2 regions of the Mesorhizobium sp. CA13 genome follow, and region 1 is predicted to be linked to the other one. Evidence: predicted binding sites of a transcription regulator. Region 1 holds the regulator's gene; the other holds the start of a gene.
What was found. Region 1 encodes LexA, which represses DNA repair genes until DNA is damaged. Its sites were predicted from a motif close to TGTTCNNNNTGTGTTCNG; they were not measured.
Positions count from the first base shown of each region.

Region 2: a site for LexA is predicted at 6,469-6,486, ahead of LB566_RS02750 (sel1 repeat family protein). Genes of this name have one in related genera too.

Region 1 is NZ_JAIUHS010000004.1:251,532-260,672, forward strand. It holds gene glp (gephyrin-like molybdotransferase Glp) at 1-462, shown strand, start outside; gene LB566_RS12660 (alpha/beta hydrolase) at 499-1,338, opposite strand; gene LB566_RS12665 (AMP-binding protein) at 1,505-3,130, shown strand; gene kynA (tryptophan 2,3-dioxygenase) at 3,127-3,963, shown strand; gene kynU (kynureninase) at 4,024-5,271, opposite strand; gene LB566_RS12680 (TetR/AcrR family transcriptional regulator) at 5,274-5,945, opposite strand; gene lexA (transcriptional repressor LexA) at 6,411-7,151, shown strand; gene LB566_RS12690 (ComEC/Rec2 family competence protein) at 7,145-9,141, opposite strand, start outside.
Region 2 is NZ_JAIUHS010000001.1:530,337-539,477, reverse strand. It holds gene LB566_RS02785 (electron transfer flavoprotein-ubiquinone oxidoreductase) at 60-1,739, shown strand; gene LB566_RS02780 (DUF922 domain-containing protein) at 1,877-2,470, shown strand; gene LB566_RS02775 (endonuclease/exonuclease/phosphatase family protein) at 2,484-3,512, opposite strand; gene LB566_RS02770 (AMP nucleosidase) at 3,654-5,114, opposite strand; gene LB566_RS02765 (hypothetical protein) at 5,216-5,410, opposite strand; gene LB566_RS02760 (hypothetical protein) at 5,465-5,623, opposite strand; gene LB566_RS02755 (DUF2147 domain-containing protein) at 5,831-6,172, opposite strand; gene LB566_RS02750 (sel1 repeat family protein) at 6,621-6,887, shown strand; gene LB566_RS02745 (branched-chain amino acid ABC transporter substrate-binding protein) at 7,283-8,404, shown strand; gene LB566_RS02740 (acetyl/propionyl/methylcrotonyl-CoA carboxylase subunit alpha) at 8,556-9,141, opposite strand, start outside.

The sequences.
Region 1 (9,141 bases):
GGCGGCGCCTCGGTCGGCGACCACGATCTGATCCATGACGTGCTGACCGGCGAAGGCATGACGCTCGGTTTCTGGAAGATCGCCATGCGTCCCGGCAAGCCGCTGATGTTCGGCCGCCTCGGCGACATCAGGTGCATCGGCCTACCCGGCAATCCGGTGGCGAGCCTCGTCTGCTCGCAACTGTTCCTGAAACCGCTTCTGGCACGCCTCGGCGGCCGCAATTTCCGGCAAGATATCCGTCAGGCACGGCTGGGCGCCGCGATGCAGGCCAATGATCTGCGCCAGGACTATGTGCGGGCGGCGGTCAGGCAAGAGGCCGGCATGCTGGTGGCAACCCCTTTCAGCATCCAGGATTCCTCGATGCTGAGGATGCTGGCCGACGCCAACGGACTGATCGTGCGCGAACCATTTGTATCCACCGCGGCTGCAGGAGACGCTTGCAGCGTTCTCATGCTGAGGTGAATATTCCCCGTATAACCCGCTGATTCTAGCGACAAATCAGATCGTTGACTCCGCTAGCAAAACTCGTGTCAGCGGATGCGCCGGATCGGCCAGGCCTTCGACAATGTCGTAATGATGTCGGTCCGGCTCGACCACCGCGCTCGTGACGGCACCAAGCCCTGTCCAGATATTGGCCAGCAAGGCGCTCTGGCGCAAGAACTCGGACCGCTCGCCGCCTCCGGCCCAGCACGTGATGCGCGCGCCATCCATGGGCCGCAGCAGCGCCGGACTTTCCGTCAGCGCCTCGGCTTCATCGATTTTCAGCGCCGCGTTCATGCCGGTGCGCATGAGCGGACGCAGGTCGTGCAGGCCTGAAATCGAAACGACGTGGCGTATGCGCCTTGCCACGTCGGCTGCCAGGGGCGTTGACGTCGTCGCCATGCGGCTGGCGAGATGGCCGCCGGCCGAATGCCCGGTCAGCATAAGCGGTCCCCCGACCATCGCCGCCGCCTTGCCGATCGCCGCGCCGATCTCGTGGGAGATGCCGGCGATGCGTATGTCGGGGCAGAGCGTATAGGACGGCATCGCCACGGCAAAGCCGCTGTCAACCGAGCCCCTGGCGAGATGCGACCAGGTATCCTTGTCGGACTCCAGCCAGTAGCCGCCATGAATGAACACGACGAGCCCCTTGGGCATGGCGGCGGGAAGGAAGAGATCGAGCCGGTTGCGCGGCCTGTCGCCATAGGCGATATCGAGCTGAGCCCTGCCCTTTGCCGCAAGCGCATCGCGAAATGCCTGCGCTGGTTCGACCCATGCAGCCGGCCAGCGATCGCTGCCGGCGATGTTGGCGCCATTGGCGTAGGCATTGTCCCAATCGGCAATGCGATGTTCGAGCATCGGCACCCTCCCCCGGACGGCATCGTTTCAGCGCTAGCAATGGCCATCGACAGCGGCAACGTCAATGCTCCCGGAGCAAAACATTTTAGGCTTGAAACAAATTTCGACTGGTGCGATCCTGTGCCTTGTTCAGCGATGGGCGTGAGGCAGACAGGGGCAGCCGAAAATGCTTGGGCCATCAGCGCATATCGATACCTTCACGCGCGATAACCTGCCGCCGCCCGACCAGTGGCCGGACTTCCTGCTCGACGGCTTCGACTATCCCGAGCGGCTCAATGCCGGCGTCGAACTGACCGACAGGCTGGTCGAGAAAGGCCTCGGCGACCGTACCGCGCTGATCGGCAATGGCCGCCGCCGCACCTACAAGGAATTGTCCGACTGGACGAACAGGCTGGCGCATGCGCTGGTCGAGAATTACGGCGTCAAGCCAGGCAACCGGGTGCTGATCCGTTCGGCCAACAACCCCGCAATGGTGGCCTGCTGGCTGGCCGCCACCAAGGTCGGCGCCGTCGTGGTCAACACCATGCCGATGCTGCGCGCCGGCGAACTGGCCAAGATCGTCGACAAGGCCGAAATCACCACAGCGCTGTGCGACACCAGGCTGATGGACGAGATGACCGCCTGCGCCAAGGACAGCGCGTTCCTCAAGCAGGTCATCGGTTTCGACGGTACTGCCAACCACGATGCCGAACTCGATCGCGCAGCCCTCGACAAACCCGTGACATTTGCCGCGGTGCAGACCGGGCGCGACGACGTCGCCCTGCTCGGCTTCACCTCGGGCACGACGGGCGTGCCGAAGGCGACGATGCATTTTCACCGCGACCTCCTGATCATCGCCGACGCCTACGCCCGCGAGATCCTGCAGGTGACGCCGGACGACATCTTCGTTGGCTCGCCGCCGCTGGCCTTCACCTTCGGCCTTGGCGGGCTCGCCATCTTCCCGCTGCGTTTCGGCGCCGCGGCGACGCTGCTGGAACAGGCCACGCCGCCCAACATGGTCCACATCATCGAAAGCTACAAAGCGACAATCTCCTTCACCGCGCCCACCGCCTATCGCGCAATGCTCAAGGCCATGGACGAAGGGGCCGATTTATCGTCGCTGCGGGTCGCGGTTTCAGCCGGCGAGACCTTGCCCGCGCCGGTCTTCGAGGAATGGACTGAGAAGACCGGCAAGCCGATCCTCGACGGCATCGGCGCCACGGAAATGCTGCATATTTTCATCTCCAACCGCTTTGACGACATGAAGCCCGCTTCCACCGGCAAGGCCGTTGGCGGCTATCAGGCGCGCATCGTCGACGAGGAAATGCGTGAAGTGCCGCGCGGCACCGCAGGCAGGCTCGCGGTGCGGGGACCGACCGGCTGCCGCTACATGGCCGATGCCAGGCAGAGCGACTATGTCCGCGACGGGTGGAACCTCACAGGCGACACGTTCTGGCAGGACGAGGACGGTTTCTTCCACTTCGCCGCGCGCTCCGACGACATGATCGTCAGTGCCGGCTACAACATCGCCGGCCCCGAGGTCGAAGCGGCGCTGCTAGCGCATGCCGATGTCGCCGAATGCGCGGTGGTCGGAGCCGAGGATGCAGAGCGCGGCCAGATCGTCGAGGCGCATGTGGTGCTCGTACAAGGCGTGGCGCCGGACGCAATGACCGTCAAGCGCCTGCAGGACCATGTCAAGGCGACGATCGCGCCCTACAAATACCCGCGCTCGGTAAAATTCATCGCCGCTTTGCCCAAGACGCAGACCGGCAAGATCCAGCGCTTCCGGCTGCGCGCGGAGAAGATCAATTGAGCAAGCCCTACGACCCTTCCACCGAGGGCGCGGAAATGTCGTTCAAGGAGCGCATGTCCTACGGCGACTATCTGCATCTGGAAAAGGTGCTCGAGGCGCAGCAGCCGCTTTCGTCAGCCCATGACGAGATGCTGTTCATCATCCAGCACCAGACATCGGAACTCTGGATGAAGCTCGCGCTGCACGAAATCGGCGCCGCAATCCGCTCCATCCGCGCCGACCGTCTCGAACCGAGCTTCAAGATGCTTTCGCGCGTCGCGCGCATCTTCGAGCAGCTCAACAATGCCTGGGACGTGCTGCGCACGATGACGCCCAGTGAATACACCGAATTCCGCGATGCGCTCGGCCAGTCCTCGGGCTTCCAGTCCTGGCAATACCGCGCCATCGAATTCATGGCCGGCAACCGCAACCTCGCAATGCTCGGGCCGCACAAGCATCGGCCGGACCTCAGCGAGAAACTGGAGGCGATCCTGGCGCAGCCGTCGCTCTACGACGAGGCGCTGCTGCTGCTCGCCCGCAACGGCTTCGACATCGGCGCCGACGCAAGGCGAACGGACTGGCGCGAAACGCGGACCGAGAACGAAGAGGTCCTGGTCGCCTGGCAGACCATCTATCGCGACCCGCAGCGCTACTGGATGTTCTACGAACTCGCCGAGAAGTTGGTCGACTTCGAGGATTATTTCCGCCGATGGCGCTTCAACCACGTCACCACGGTCGAGCGCATCATCGGCATGAAGCGCGGCACCGGCGGCACATCGGGCGCGTCCTATCTGAAGAAGATGCTGGAGGTCGAGTTGTTCCCGGAGCTGTGGAAGGTCCGCACCCGGCTCTGACGCAGCTTTGAGTGCATATCGTTATCTCGAAACCGCTGCGCTTTTCTGAGCGACAGGCTCTTAAGTCACCGCCGCCTTGACGGCGAAACGCGCCTCCTGCCAGGCGTCCGTGCGCAAAATGTCTTCCAGCACCTCGACCGCCTGCCAGACATCGACATAGCCGACATAAAGCGGCGTGAAGCCGAAGCGAATCGTGGATGGCGCGCGGAAATCGCCGATCACGCCGCGCTCGATCAGGGCCCGCATCACCTGATAGCCATGCGGGTGGAGGAACGACACCTGGCTGCCGCGCTCATTGCCGTCGCGCGGGCTTTCGAGTTCGAGGCCGTAGACGCCGCATTTTGCCTCGACGAGCTGGATGAACAGATCGGTCAATGCGATGCTTTTCCTGCGCACTTCTGCCATGTCGACGTCGTTCCAGACATCGAGCGCCCCTTTGAGCGCGCGCATCGACAGCACAGGCTGCGTGCCGCAGAGAAACCGGTGGATACCTGTGCCGGCAGCAAAACCCTGTTCGAAGGCGAAAGGCCGCGCATGGCCCCACCAGCCGCTGAGCGGCTGGCGGACATCGCCATGGTGGCGCTCGGCCGCGTAGATGAAGGCCGGGGCACCCGGGCCGCCATTGAGATATTTGTAGGTGCAGCCGACGGCGAAATCTGCGTTCGAACGGTCGAGCTCGACCGGCAGGGCGCCGGCGGTATGGCAGAGATCCCAGACGATCAGCGCGCCGGCATCATGCGCCCTGCGCGTCAGCGCGGCCATGTCGCGCAGCTGCCCGGATTTGTAGTTGACGTGGTTGACCAGGATGACCGCAACGCGCTCATCGATCAGTTCTTCTATGGTCGGCGCATTGACACCCTCAAGACGCAGCATCGTGCTCGGCCGCGTCGAGGCAACGCCTTCGGCCATATAGAGATCGGTCGGAAAGCTGTCCCCCTCGGCGACGATGACCGACCTGTCCAGCCGCATCCCGAGTGCCGCATGCAGCACCTTGTAGATGTTGATCGAGGTGGTATCGCAGACCACCGTCTGGCCGGCGGCGGCCCCGATCAGGCGCCCGAGCTGGTCGCCGAGTTCGACCGGCATGTCGAACCAGCCGGCGGTGTTCCAGGCGCGGATGAGATCCTGCGCCCACTCCTGCGTGGCGGCCTTCTGCAGCTCGCCGAACACGGCGGGCGAAGCGGCGCCGAGCGAATTGCCGTCGAGATAGATCACCCCTTGAGGCAAGGTGAAGCGGTCACGCATGGCACGCAGCGGATCCGCGGTGTCCATTGCCTCGATCGCTGCGAGATCGGGAATTTTGCTCATGGTCACGATGTTCCTCGGTGAGAAGAGCGCCCCGGAAACGGGCCGGCCGTTTTGCCGCCGGGGCAAGGGCTGGCCGCATAGAGGCGCAAAAACAGGGTGAACGCCCGGTTCGATCTTTGCTCGATTTCCGGCCGAGGCAACTCCTCGAGCACCCCGACGATCCGGCGAACCTGGAGATCGCCGATCAAAAGCCGGACGTAGATGTCGGCGGCTTCGGCAGGATCGTCACAGGCGATCAGGCCGGCCCGACTTGCGGTTCGAAGCAGGTCGCCAACAAGCGGCATTATGGTATTGCGGCCGAATTGCGCGATCGACTGGCCAAGCGTGCCTGTATCGTTGACGTCGCCGGCTGCGGCGCGATTGAGCGCCACCGCCTTGTCGCCCGTCACAAGGGTCAGCAGGACTGGCCCGAGCAAGTTCAGGGTTTCGAGCGGATCGCGCGCCTGGCGAAGGGCGTCCTCCAGCAGCTTCCTTGCTTCTCCCGCATTGGCTTCGATCAGGGATCGAAACAGGACCTGCTTGTTGCCGTACCAGTTGTAGAGGGTTTCGTTCGAGGCCGATGCCCGCTTGGCGATGGCAAGCAGGGAGGCGCTTTTGTAGCCGGTTTCCCGGAGCACCGCATAGGCGGCCTCCTCTATCCGTTCACGTCGCGCGGCCTGCTTCGGCGTGGTCATTGGTGTCCCTCTTCGAAAACCGTACATTGTTATACGGTTTAGTCAAGCGAGCCGGAAGCAAGGAGCGAACGAACGCAGCCCGTCGCATTCGGTGATGCCTGGCCGCTTTCCGGCAGGAAGTTGGCATTTTGGTTTCGTTTCGTTCACGAGCCGCGGAGATTTTGATCCGCCCCAAAAGGCAGCCGGCACCTGCCGGTCACACAGTTTGCAGGCTTGTACCAACAGTGGAGATCGGCCGGGCCACAGGCCATTAACCAAAATAGTTTCAAAGAGGCTGAGAGCGCATTGACGACAGACGGCGCTGGCAGGATGCTGGCTGCGGGAGGGCCTTTCGTTTCCGCCGCCTTAACGAATTCATTAAACTTTAAATGGTTGCGGAACACAACTGGAACAGATAGTGTTTGTTCTGGGTTTGTTTTCTGATTCTGATTCCAGACCCTTCGTGCAATGCCTTTGGGGGCCGCCATGCTCACGCGCAAGCAACATGAACTCTTGATGTTCATCCATGAACGGCTGAAGGAAAGCGGCATTCCGCCGTCCTTCGACGAGATGAAGGAAGCGCTGGACCTCGCCTCTAAGTCGGGAATTCATCGGCTGATCACGGCGTTGGAGGAGCGCGGCTTCATTCGCCGCCTGCCGAACCGGGCCCGCGCGCTGGAGGTGCTGCGCCTGCCGGATTCGATCGCGCCGGGTCTTAACGCGGCAAAGAAGTTCTCCCCGAGCGTCATCCAGGGCAGCCTCGGACAGGGCGGCCTTAACAGGCAGATCAAGCCGGCGGCGCCCTCGCGCCTGCCCGCCGCTGGCAATGACGACGACGTGGTTTCAGCGGTTTCGATCCCGGTCATGGGCCGTATCGCGGCCGGCGTGCCGATCGACGCTATCCAGCATCAGACGCATTCCATCTCGGTGCCGCCGGACATGATCATGGGCGGCGAGCATTATGCGCTGGAGGTCAAGGGCGATTCGATGATCGAGGCCGGCATCTTCGACGGCGATACGGTCATCATCCGCAACGCCGACACCGCAAGTCCCGGCGAGATTGTCGTGGCCCTGGTCGACGAGGAGGAAGCGACGCTGAAGCGCTTCCGTCGCAAGGGCGCCTCGATTGCGCTCGAGGCCGCCAATCCGGCTTATGAAACACGTATTTTCGGACCGGACAGGGTCAAGGTGCAAGGCAAGCTGGTCGGACTGATCAGGCGCTACTGAGCGGGTTCGGCGTTGGGCTTTTCGGGTTTGCGGTAGGGAGGCAGTCCCCGTGCCTCGCGCGAGAATTTTCGCTGTTCGTGCCAGGGCCGATATGGCCTGTCGACGGCAAAGCTGACCTGGGCCGGTTCCGTCGCCGATTGCTGGTCGAAGAAGACGGCGGCACTTCCGTTCCGAGCGAGCTGCCGCTTGGTGATGACGAGGACCAGCGGATTGTGGCAGGGGTCGTAGCCCCCGGGATCGTCGATGACTATCAGATCCGCATAGGCGCAGGCCCTCCAGGCATCCTTGCGATCCTCCACCTGCGCGATGATCGCCCCGGAGGGATGCCGGGCCATGCACAGGCCGGTGAAGCAATAGAAAGGCGCTCCGGCGGGAAGTTGCGCGGGATCGAAGATGTCGAACTGTCGGTCGCCGCTGTCGAACAGCTCCGGCCCAACGATGGTTTCGGATTTCAGCGCGCGTTTCCAGTTGTCGACCGTGAATTCGTTCGGGCGCGCCCGGTTGATCGCGAGCTCGCCGCCGCCGATCGGCAGCGCCACCAGGCGGGCATCCTCCGAAATCAGCACGTCCGGCGTGCGCGTATCCGCGACGGTCAACAGGCCGGCGAGCGCGAAGGGAAGTGCCGCCAGCCGCAGCCATGTCGTGGCCATCGTCGCGATGACCAGGGCGATCGCGACCAGAAGAACGGATTGCTGCGAAATCAACCCGACCGCGTCGACCGGCGAGCGTTGCGAGATCCATCCGGATATGGCGATCATCGCGGTCAGTCCCTTGCCCATCAGATAAAGCGATGGTCCATCGAACCCGAACGGCATCAGCAGCGCACTGGCAACCGCAAGGAACATCACGACGGAAACGATCGGCATGACTGCAAGATTGGCGAACAGGCTGAGTGGCGACACGCGCTGGAAATGCCAGATGGCGAAAAGCGCCGTGGCGCTTCCCGCGATGATCGAGGTCATCGCCAGCCCACCTGTCGCCAGCAGCAATTTTCGCGTCAGGAAGCCGGGCCAGGTCCGTTGCGGCGGCGGGGTCCGCGCTTTGTCGGCTTTGCGATCCGACCAGCCGGCATAGGCGCCGACCAGGGCCGCGGTGGCGGCGAACGACATTTGGAAGCTCGGCCCTACCACCTCGTGCGGCGACACTACGATGACGGCGATCGCCGAAATAGCCAGATTGCGCATGGTGAGTGCCGCCCGATCGAACAGGACGGCGATCAGCATCACCGCCAGCATGATGAAGCTGCGTTCGGCGGCAACGACGACGCCCGAAATGACGAGATAGGCGGCGATCGAGAAAAGTGCCGCCGCGGCCGCGTATTTCTTGACCGGCCGGCGGGAGGAAAAGTTCGGGAACAGCGCGAAGCCACCACGCAGCAGCCCCATGACGGTGCCGGCGACCAGCGCCATGTGCAGCCCGGAAATTGAGATGATGTGGTAGATGCCGGTGCGTCGCATCGCTTCGTTGATTTCGTCGGGAATCCCGGCGCGCACGCCCACGATCAGCGCCGCGGCGATCTCGCCCTCGGCGCCGCCGATGCTGTCCCTGATATGGTCGGCAATGCTTTCACGAGCACTCTCGATGGCGGCTGAAAGAGCGGCCCACAGCGGCCTGTCATCGGCCGAGACGATCTTGGGATTGCCGAGAAAGAACCCGCTGGCACCGATGCCGGCGAAGTAGCTGTCGAAGGAAAAGTCGTAGCTGTCCGGCCGCACCGGCCCGGTCGGCGGCAACAGCTTGGCATAGCCGGTCACGAGCGAGCCGGCCGTCACCTCAGCCGGTACCTTGCGCGCCGAAAGGCGGACGCGCTCCGGCGCGTAGCGTAGTTTCGGCCGTGCGGTCGATGTCACGTCGATGGTCAGCCGGATGCGGCCGGTCTCCATCTGGTCGACTGAAACGACGCGGCCGGTGATTTGCGTGGAGATTTCCGAGCCCAGCATCCGCGTTCCCGCCCGCCAGGTCTCGACTTTGCCGGCGAGCATGCCGAGCG
Region 2 (9,141 bases), on a different contig from region 1:
ATGCAGCGCGGGAGCCAGCAAGATACGCGCAATAGCGACAAGCCAGTGCGGAGGGGTTGATGAGCGATATCGAACGCGAAAGCATGGAATTCGACGTGGTGATCGTCGGTGCGGGCCCGGCCGGCCTCGCCGCCGCCATCCGCTTGAAGCAAGTCAATCCCGAGCTTTCCGTGGTCGTGCTGGAAAAGGGCGGTGAGGTTGGCGCCCATATCTTGTCAGGCGCCGTCGTCGATCCGATCGGCATCGACCGGCTGCTGCCGGGCTGGCGCGACGAACAAGACCATCCGTTCAAGACGCCGGTCACGGCGGACCATTTCCTGGTGCTTGGCCCCGCCGGCTCTTTCCGGCTGCCCAACATGATGATGCCGCCGCTGATGAACAATCACGGCAACTACATCGTCTCGCTTGGCAATGTCTGCCGCTGGCTGGCGGCCAAGGCCGAGGCGCTCGGCGTGGAAATCTATCCGGGGTTCGCCGCGGCCGGCCTGCTCTATAACGAGGAAGGCGCCGTCACCGGTGTTGTCACTGGCGACATGGGCGTCGAAAAGGATGGCACACACGGCCCGGGTTTCGCGCCGGGCATGGCGCTGATGGGCAAATATGTGCTGATCGGAGAGGGCGCGCGCGGCTCGCTCGCCAAGCAGTTGATCGCCAGGTTCAGGCTTTCCGAGGGCCGCGAGCCGGGCAAATACGGCATCGGCCTCAAGGAACTGTGGCAGGTCAAGCCGGAGAAGCACAGGCCGGGTCTCGTCCAGCACTCCTTCGGCTGGCCACTCGACCTCAAGACCGGCGGGGGCTCTTTCCTCTATCATCTGGACGACAATCAGGTGGCGGTAGGCTTCGTCGTCCACCTCAATTACAAGAACCCCTGGCTGTCGCCGTTCGAGGAGTTCCAGCGCTTCAAGACCCACCCGGCGATCAGCGGTACTTTCGAGGGCGCCAGGCGGTTGGGCTATGGCGCGCGCGCGATTACCGAAGGCGGCTGGCAGTCGGTGCCGAAACTGTGCTTCCCGGGTGGCGCGTTGATGGGCTGCGCCGCCGGCCTCGTAAACGTCCCGCGCATCAAGGGCTCGCACAATGCCGTGCTGTCGGGAATGCTGGCGGCCGAGCATGTCGCCGAGGCCATCGCGGCCGGCCGCGCCAATGACGAGCTCTCCGCTTACGAAGCGGCCTGGCGGGCGACAGACATCGGCAAGGATCTGAAGAAGGTGCGCAACGTCAAGCCGCTGTGGTCGCGCTTCGGCACCATCGCCGGCGTTGCCATTGGCGGGCTGGACATGTGGCTGAACACTTTGTTCGGCTTCTCGCCCTTCGGCACGCTGAAGCACGGCAAGGCCGACTACGCCACGCTAGAGCCTGCCGCGAAGCACAAGAAGATAGACTATCCCAAGGCCGATGGCCTGCTGACCTTCGACCGCTTGTCCTCGGTGTTCCTGTCCAACACCAACCACGAGGAAAACGAGCCGGTGCATCTGCTGGTGGCGGACATGGAGCTGCAGAAGCGTTCCGAGCATGACGTCTTTGCCGGACCTTCGACGCGCTACTGCCCGGCAGGCGTCTACGAATGGGTCGACAAGGACGGCAATGCCGCTGCCGATCCGGCGGCAAAGGACGTGCGCTTCGTCATCAACGCGCAGAACTGCGTCCACTGCAAGACCTGCGACATCAAGGATCCGAACCAGAATATCGACTGGGTGCCGCCGCAAGGCGGCGAAGGCCCGGTCTATCAGAACATGTGAGCGTGCCGGCTAAGCTGTCACGAAGAACATGCGAGCGGCGGCGGACTTGTCTGTCGCCGTCGACCGCCTGCCTCGATCAAGCCCGTTGAAGCCTCCCGCCGAGTGTGGTCTGCTCGGATCCGACAAAGGAGGCGGACATGCGCCTGACCAGCCCGACGATGCTCGCCATGGCCTTCATGCTGCTTTGCGCATCAGCCGCATCGGCGGGCACAAAGCTCACCGTTCACATCCGCACCTATGATGTCGCTGGAAACACCGGAGCCGCCCTTGTCGAGGCGATGGACCGGCTGGGGCCCAAGCACGGCTATATGACGCGCGCCATCGCCGAAACCGGTTACGCCGTGCATTGGGATCTCGATATCGTCCGGCAGGATGGAGCCTGCCATCTGCGGCAGGCCAACGGGACGCTCAACCTGACCTACACTTTCCCGCGGCTCTCGTCTGCAAGCCCGGTCCTGCGCAAGCGTTGGGACCGTTTCATGGTCGGCGTTCGCAAGCACGAGCAGACGCATGGCGGTATCGCGAGGCGGATGATGCGGGCCACCGAGACCGCGCTTGCCGGCCTGCGGCGCCCGGACAACTGGTTCTGCACCGGCACGCACCTCGAGGCGCGGCGCCGGATCAAGGCCATCTATGTCGAATATGAAGGCAGGCAGAACGCTTTCGATGCGCGCGAGCATCGCGGCGGCGGGCCTGTCGAGCACCTTGTCGAAGCGTTGACCAGGCCCTGAGAATGCCGAAGCATCAACCGCGCGGATTGTTTTGAAGGTCGCTCGCCGCGAGCGCGCTCTCATGCTCGTCATGGGGCTGCCTGTCGTCGGGGCGAAGCGAGAACTCCACGAGTACGGGAAGATGGTCGGAGCCGGTGTCTTCCAGGCGCGTTGACGACAGAATGGTCACGCCGCCCTTGCTGAACGCCTGGTCGATCGGGAGGCCTGCATAGCGGCGCAGGAAGTCGGGCAGCTTCCGGTGAATCCAGGTCGACCCGGCCGACGGCATGACGGTCAGTCCGCCGAGAGCGGCGACGCGCCGCACCGCGGCGCTCCATGGCACCGCGTTGCAATCGCCGGCCATGATGGCGGTTTGGCCGAGCGATGAAAGCTGCTCCGAGAGTTCGCCGATCTGCCAAAACTGTTCCCGCGGCCACGGCCAGCTGAGATGGATGGCGGCGACGTCGGCGCTTCTGCCGCCGAAATCGATGGTCGCAATGGCCATTGCACCCCGGCGCTCGCAATGTGGCGCGGTGCCGGCGACAAAGGGTCGCCGCGAGAGCAGCGCGACGCCGAAAACGCCGTTGGGATAGGGACAGAGGATCCGGTATGGATAGGCGCTGGCGATATAGCCAAGCTCCGTCGCCCACATCGCCGACACCTCGTCCAGGGTGATGACGTCGGGATTGGTCCGGCCGATCAGTGACAGCACTTTCTTCGGCGTCGGGTTATCGTAGCGCAGATTCATCTGCAGCAGGCTGTAGACTACCTGGTCGGTGGATTTGGCGACCGCCTGAACCGGCCATGGCCGGGGCAAGGCGGTCGAAGCGGTGGCAAGGGCTGCCACGGCAAAAACCAGGGCCGCGGCCGCTTGCAGGCGAAACGATGTCGCCAGCAGCGGCAGCGCGCAAAGCGCCATCAGCACGGCGAGGTGGATGCGGAAATGCGAGAATGAATCGAACGCCGGGTGCAAGGCGCCGAAGAAGCCGGCCACCAGCGCGACCGAGAGCGTCATCATCACGATGAATACCAGTGAAGCCGCCATGTCTCGACTGCGTTTCATCGGATCAGATCTGCATGAGTTGCCAGCGATTGTCTTCGATCGGTTATCGGCAAAAATGCGGCTCAATCAAGATAGCGAATTGCTGGCAAGATAGCGAATCGCCGGCCAGACGGCGAATGGCTCTGGCAGCGCGCAGATCGGCTACTGGAAGGCCGTTTCCGAAAAACTTCTGAGCTTGCGCGAATGCAGCCGCTCCATCGGCATTTCCGAAAGCTTTTCCATCGCCCTGATGCCGATAGTCAGGTGCTGCGCCACCTGCCGCTTGTAGAACTCGGTCGCCATGCCGGGCAGCTTCAGCTCGCCATGCAGCGGCTTGTCGGAGACACATAAGAGCGTGCCGTAAGGCACGCGGAAGCGAAAGCCATTGGCCGCGATCGTTGCCGATTCCATATCAAGTGCGATCGCCCTCGACTGCGAAAGCCGCTGCACCGGTCCGCGCTGGTCGCGCAGTTCCCAGTTGCGGTTGTCGATGGTGGCGACAGTGCCGGTGCGCATGATGCGCTTGAGATCGTACCCCGATAGGCCGGTGACTTCGGCCACCGCTTCCTGCAATGCCACCTGGATTTCGGCCAGCGGCGGGATCGGCACCCAGACCGGCAGGTCGTCGTCCAGCACGTGATCCTCGCGCACATAGGCATGCGCCAGCACATAGTCCCCCAGCGCCTGCGTATTGCGCAGGCCCGCGCAGTGGCCGAGCATCACCCAGGCATGCGGCCTCAGCACCGCGATGTGGTCGGTGATCGTCTTGGCGTTGGAGGGGCCGACGCCGATATTGACCATGGTGATGCCGCCATGGTTCGGCTTCTTCAGGTGGTAGGCCGGCATCTGTGGCAGGCGCTGCGGCGCCACCCCTTCGCTCGGCGCGCTCTGCCCGGCTTTGGTGACCACGTTGCCCGGCTCGATGAATTCGGCATATCCGCCGCCGCCATTCTCCATCAGGTCGCGGGCGCGCGCCACGAACTCGTCGATATAGAACTGGTAATTGGTGAACAGCACGAAATTCTGGAAATGCTGCGGCGTGGTCGCGGTATAGTGCGACAGCCGGTGGAGGGAATAATCGATCCGCTGCGCGGTGAACGGCGCCAGCGGCCTTGGTTCGCCGAACGCCACTTCGAACGTGCCGTTGGCGATCTGGTCGTCTGTACCGTCGAGATCCGGCACGTCGAACAGGTCTCGGATCGGCCGCTGGATACGCTCGGCCGCCGTTCCGTCGACATGTGTGCCTTCGAGAAAGGCGAAATGCAGCGGGATGGGCGTTGTCGATTCCGAAACCGTGACCGCGACCCCGTGGTTGCGCATGATCAGACGCAATTGCTCGACCAGATAGCGTTCGAACAGGCTCGGCTGGGTGATGGTGGTGGAAAAATGCCCCGGCGTCGGCATGTGGCCATAGGCCTGGCGTGAATCGATCTGGGTGAACGAGTTCGTCGTGACGCCGATCTCCGGGTAGAAGGCGCGGTAGCGCTTGCTGCTGTCCCCGCCGGCGGCAAGCGCCGCGAAGGAGTCGCGCAGGAACTTGGTGTTGCGGTCGTAGAGGGCTTGCAGCGCCGCGACCGCCTTCTCGGCGGTGTCGAAGCTTTGCCGGCCAAAAGGCTCGGGCATGACCACAGATTCGATGGCCTGGGGATAGATTCGCTTTTCCATGGCCCAATATAGAGATTTGGAAAGGCGGTTGGGAGGGGTGTCCCGATCGAAGGCGCAATTTATCCGCGCTGCAGGCTGACCAGCAGTACGAAACCGACGCCGGATTTCTTTAGTGCCGGGGCGTCGATCGTGGGCTCGGCATCGGCACGCATCATCGGCACGGCCAGGACCGGTGCGGCAAGGAACGCCAGGATGAGCGCCGCCCGCGGCAGAAGCCGAACGGTTTTGAAGAGGTTGGCGGCGATGCGGTTCATGGTCTTGGCTTTTCTTTCGAGGTCTTGGTTTGGTCAGGTCTTTGGTTTCTGTCTTTAGGGGCGAAGGCTGGTCGGGCAGGCGAGGCGGCAGGTTCTGGAACTGGCCTCGTCCCAGGAACGGGCCGAACGGCCCGCTTCGGCGACGAGGATGGCGAAGAACATTCCAAACAGGCTCACCAGCAGGCAGACGATGGTGAAGCGGCGGGCGAGCATTGGTCGTGTCTCCTTCAACACGCAGGAGAATGCCCGGGCACGACTGAACCGGCTCTGATGCCGGCGTTCATCTGCCGTTCAAATTGGTTGATGGATTTTGAGGCGGCGCTGGCCATAAGGAGCATGGCCGCCGGCACGGCATGCCAGGATCATGGAACGAAAACGGGGCCTGCCGGCCCCGTTTTCATGTCGCAAGGATGGGGTCGATCAGAGCTTGTGCCAGGTCTGGCTCTTGCAGATCAGCCCGCCGAGCACGCAGCCGCTCATTTTCAGCGAGGTGCCCGACAGTGTCGCCTTGCCGGAGTAGGTCTTGTCGTTTGCCGGGTCGGTTATGCTGCCGGTGTATTTGTTGTCGCCGGACGCCTTGAGCGAACCGATGGTCTTGCCGGCATATTTGCCAGACTTTAGCGTGATGGAAAATGAACCCGAGCCCCCGATGGCCGCGGTATCGCCGGCCTGCGTCTTCCAGTTTCCCTCGATCGGATCGGCCCAGGCCACACCGGTCAGGATCAAAGTGGCCGCCAGGGCCAGGCTTGCTTTTCGAAACATCTTTCCTCCCTTGGATACCGGGCAGAAGGCTCCACCTCACCGGTCTGCCGCTTACGCAAACGTAAGCTAATCCAGCTTCCAGCAAAACAAAAGCGGTGCCGCTGCGGAAGCCCCGGCGATTTCAGAACCGCCAAAAGAAGCAATGTCGGCAGGGAACTGAGTGCATACGTAACCTCGTGTTTGTTTCGCGTGGTTAGCGGAGTGTTGATTCCGGTCGCGGAAATTCTCGTCAAATTTGGCGCAATCGGGCTGAATCGCTGGCTTTGTATCCTTAACGAATTTCCATGTTTACCTATTGTTTTAGCTTTGTTTTCCTCAAATTAAGCACGCCATTTAACGACGGATTCAAGCCTGCGCGGCATTCTCGAAAGCATCGAACGAGCGGCCCGGACAGACAAACGGAGGCAGCTCTCGGGAGCCAGACAGGGCCGGAACAGGGGATTGAAAAATGGCACGTTTTGAAATGCTTGAAGCAGGCTTCGGCGCCATGGGGGCAACCGCCCAAGCCGACATTCTTTTCGAACTGGGGATGATGTATGCGACGGGCCGCGATTGCGAGACCGACGTCGTGGCCGCCCACAAATGGTTCAACATCGCCGCGATCAAGGGTTCGGCCCGCGCCGCGGAATTGCGCTCGGAACTGTCGGCTGCGATGTCGAAGGTCGAGATCGCCAAGGCGCTGCGCGAGGCCCGCGAATGGATGACGATGCACTGAATATAAGGCAGGGCGGCCTTCCGGTCCGCCGGACAAGGACAAGGCCGCGGTAAGACGGCCACGCGACAAAACCAAGAACGCGGCACGCCCGACAGGGCCAGCGGCGCGGCGGCCATGATCCGGTTTTCGGAAAAGAGCAGGGCCAGCAGGAAGACAGGGAAGGCGAGTTGGGTTCGAGTGCGGGGGGCGCTTGAGAAACAGCTCGACAGGCAAAGCCGCGACCGGCCGGAACAAGGCCGGCGCGGCTTTTGCCTTTTTGCTCCAGCGATGCTTCGCAGGCCCAATCGAGCGCCGCCAATGCGCCTAGACAGGCCACACGAAGGATGAAATTGTCCGGCCTCTCTGGAAGAAGCGTGGCCGGGGCGGCCGCGCGTGAGTGGAGGAGTCATACCACAATGAAAAAATTGAGTATTTTGAACGCGGCCATTTTCGGCCTGATGATGAGCACGCCGGTCGCCTTTGCCGACGACATCACCTTTTCGGTGGTCGGTCCGATGACCGGACAGCTCGCCACCATCGGCGATCAGTTCAAGCAGGGCGCGCAGGCTGCCGCCGACGCGATCAATGCCGCCGGCGGTGTCGACGGTCGCCAGATCAAGCTCGATATCGAGGATGACCAGTGCGACCCGAAGCAGGCGGTTTCGGTCGCCAACCGTATCGTCGCCAACGGCGTCAAGTTCATCGACGGCCACGCTTGCTCGGGATCGAGCATTCCGGCTTCCGCCGTCTACGCCGAAGCCGGTGCCCTGATGATGAGCCCGGCCTCCTCGAACCCGGTGCTGACCGACGCCGCGGCGAAGGCCGGCTGGCCGACGATCATGCGCCTCTATACGCGTGACGATGCCCAGGGCGCCTTCATCGGCCCGTGGATTGCGAAGAAATATGCCGGCAAGAACGTCGTCATCCTGCATGACAAGAGTGCGTACGGTCAGGGTGTTGCCGATGCGGTCAAGGCGACGATGAATGCCGGCGGCCTGAAGGAAGTGGACTATGAAGGCATCAATGCCGGCGAAAAGGACTATTCGGCGCTCGTCACCAAGCTCAAGGACCTCAAGGCAGACGTCGTCTATTTCGGCGGTTACCACCCGGAGGCTGGCCTGATCCTGCGCCAGTCGGCGGAACAGGGCATCAAGTTCCAGCTGATCATGCCGGATTCGATAGCCTCGCCGGAGTTCTGGCAGGTTGCCGGCCCGGCCGGCGAAGGCACCATGTTCGTCTTCCCGTCGGACCCTCAGGCAAAGCCGGAAGCCAAGGCAGCCGTCGAAAAGATCAAAGCCGGCGGCTTCGTGCCGGAAGGCTTCACGCTGTTCTCTTACGCCACGATCCAGGCCTTTGCGGAAGGCATCAAGCGTGCCGGCAGCGATGATCCGGCCAAGGTCGCCGAGGCGCTGAAGAACGGGCAGCCGATCAGCACGGTCGTCGGCAATGTCACCTTCGACGAAAAGGGCGACCTCAAGAACGCCAGCTACGACATCAACCAGTGGCACGACGGCAAGTACGCGCCGATCCAGCCGTAATCGCTGCCTATATCGATGATGGCCGGGCTCGTCCCGGCCATTTCATTTCTGCATGTGTGTCTTGCCATGGACATATAACGGCGGTCGACATTCTACGGCGCCTCTCTCGGTCCGGCAGGACAGGGATGCTTGGCATCCGGCAGCGAGGCTGTCAGCCTTGCATATCCTCGAACCGCACCAGCACGGTGCCCTCGGTAACCTGGGCGCCCTCGGTGGCGATCTCGGCGATCATGCCATCATGCGGCGCGGCGATGGTATGCTCCATCTTCATCGCCTCGAGAATAAGCAACGGTTGCCCCTTCATCACCGTATCGCCCTTTGTCGCCCGCACCAGCTTGACCAGTCCCGGCATCGGCGCGCGCAAGCTGCCTGACGCCGCCGCCATATCATCGCTTCTGGCCAACGGGTCCGGTACCGCGAAGGTATAGCCGATCGCGCCTTCGAATATCGTGATGTGGCCTGGCCAGCGGGCAAGGCGAGGAACGGCGCGAAGGTCATGCGAATTGGCGCTGTCATAGGGTGCATGGAGCGACACCTGGGAACGCCGGTCTGGCCCTACCGAAACCTTTGCCAGAATATCCTCATCGCCAAACCTCAGCCGGATCCGTCGCGCCATGCCATGGAAATGCGTGTAGCCGGCAAGCGACGACCATGGATCGTCCGATGGCGCCAGCACTCCCGCCCCGGAGGCCGCAATGGCCGCGGCCGCGACCGTTTCGCCGCTCGGCGGCGCAATC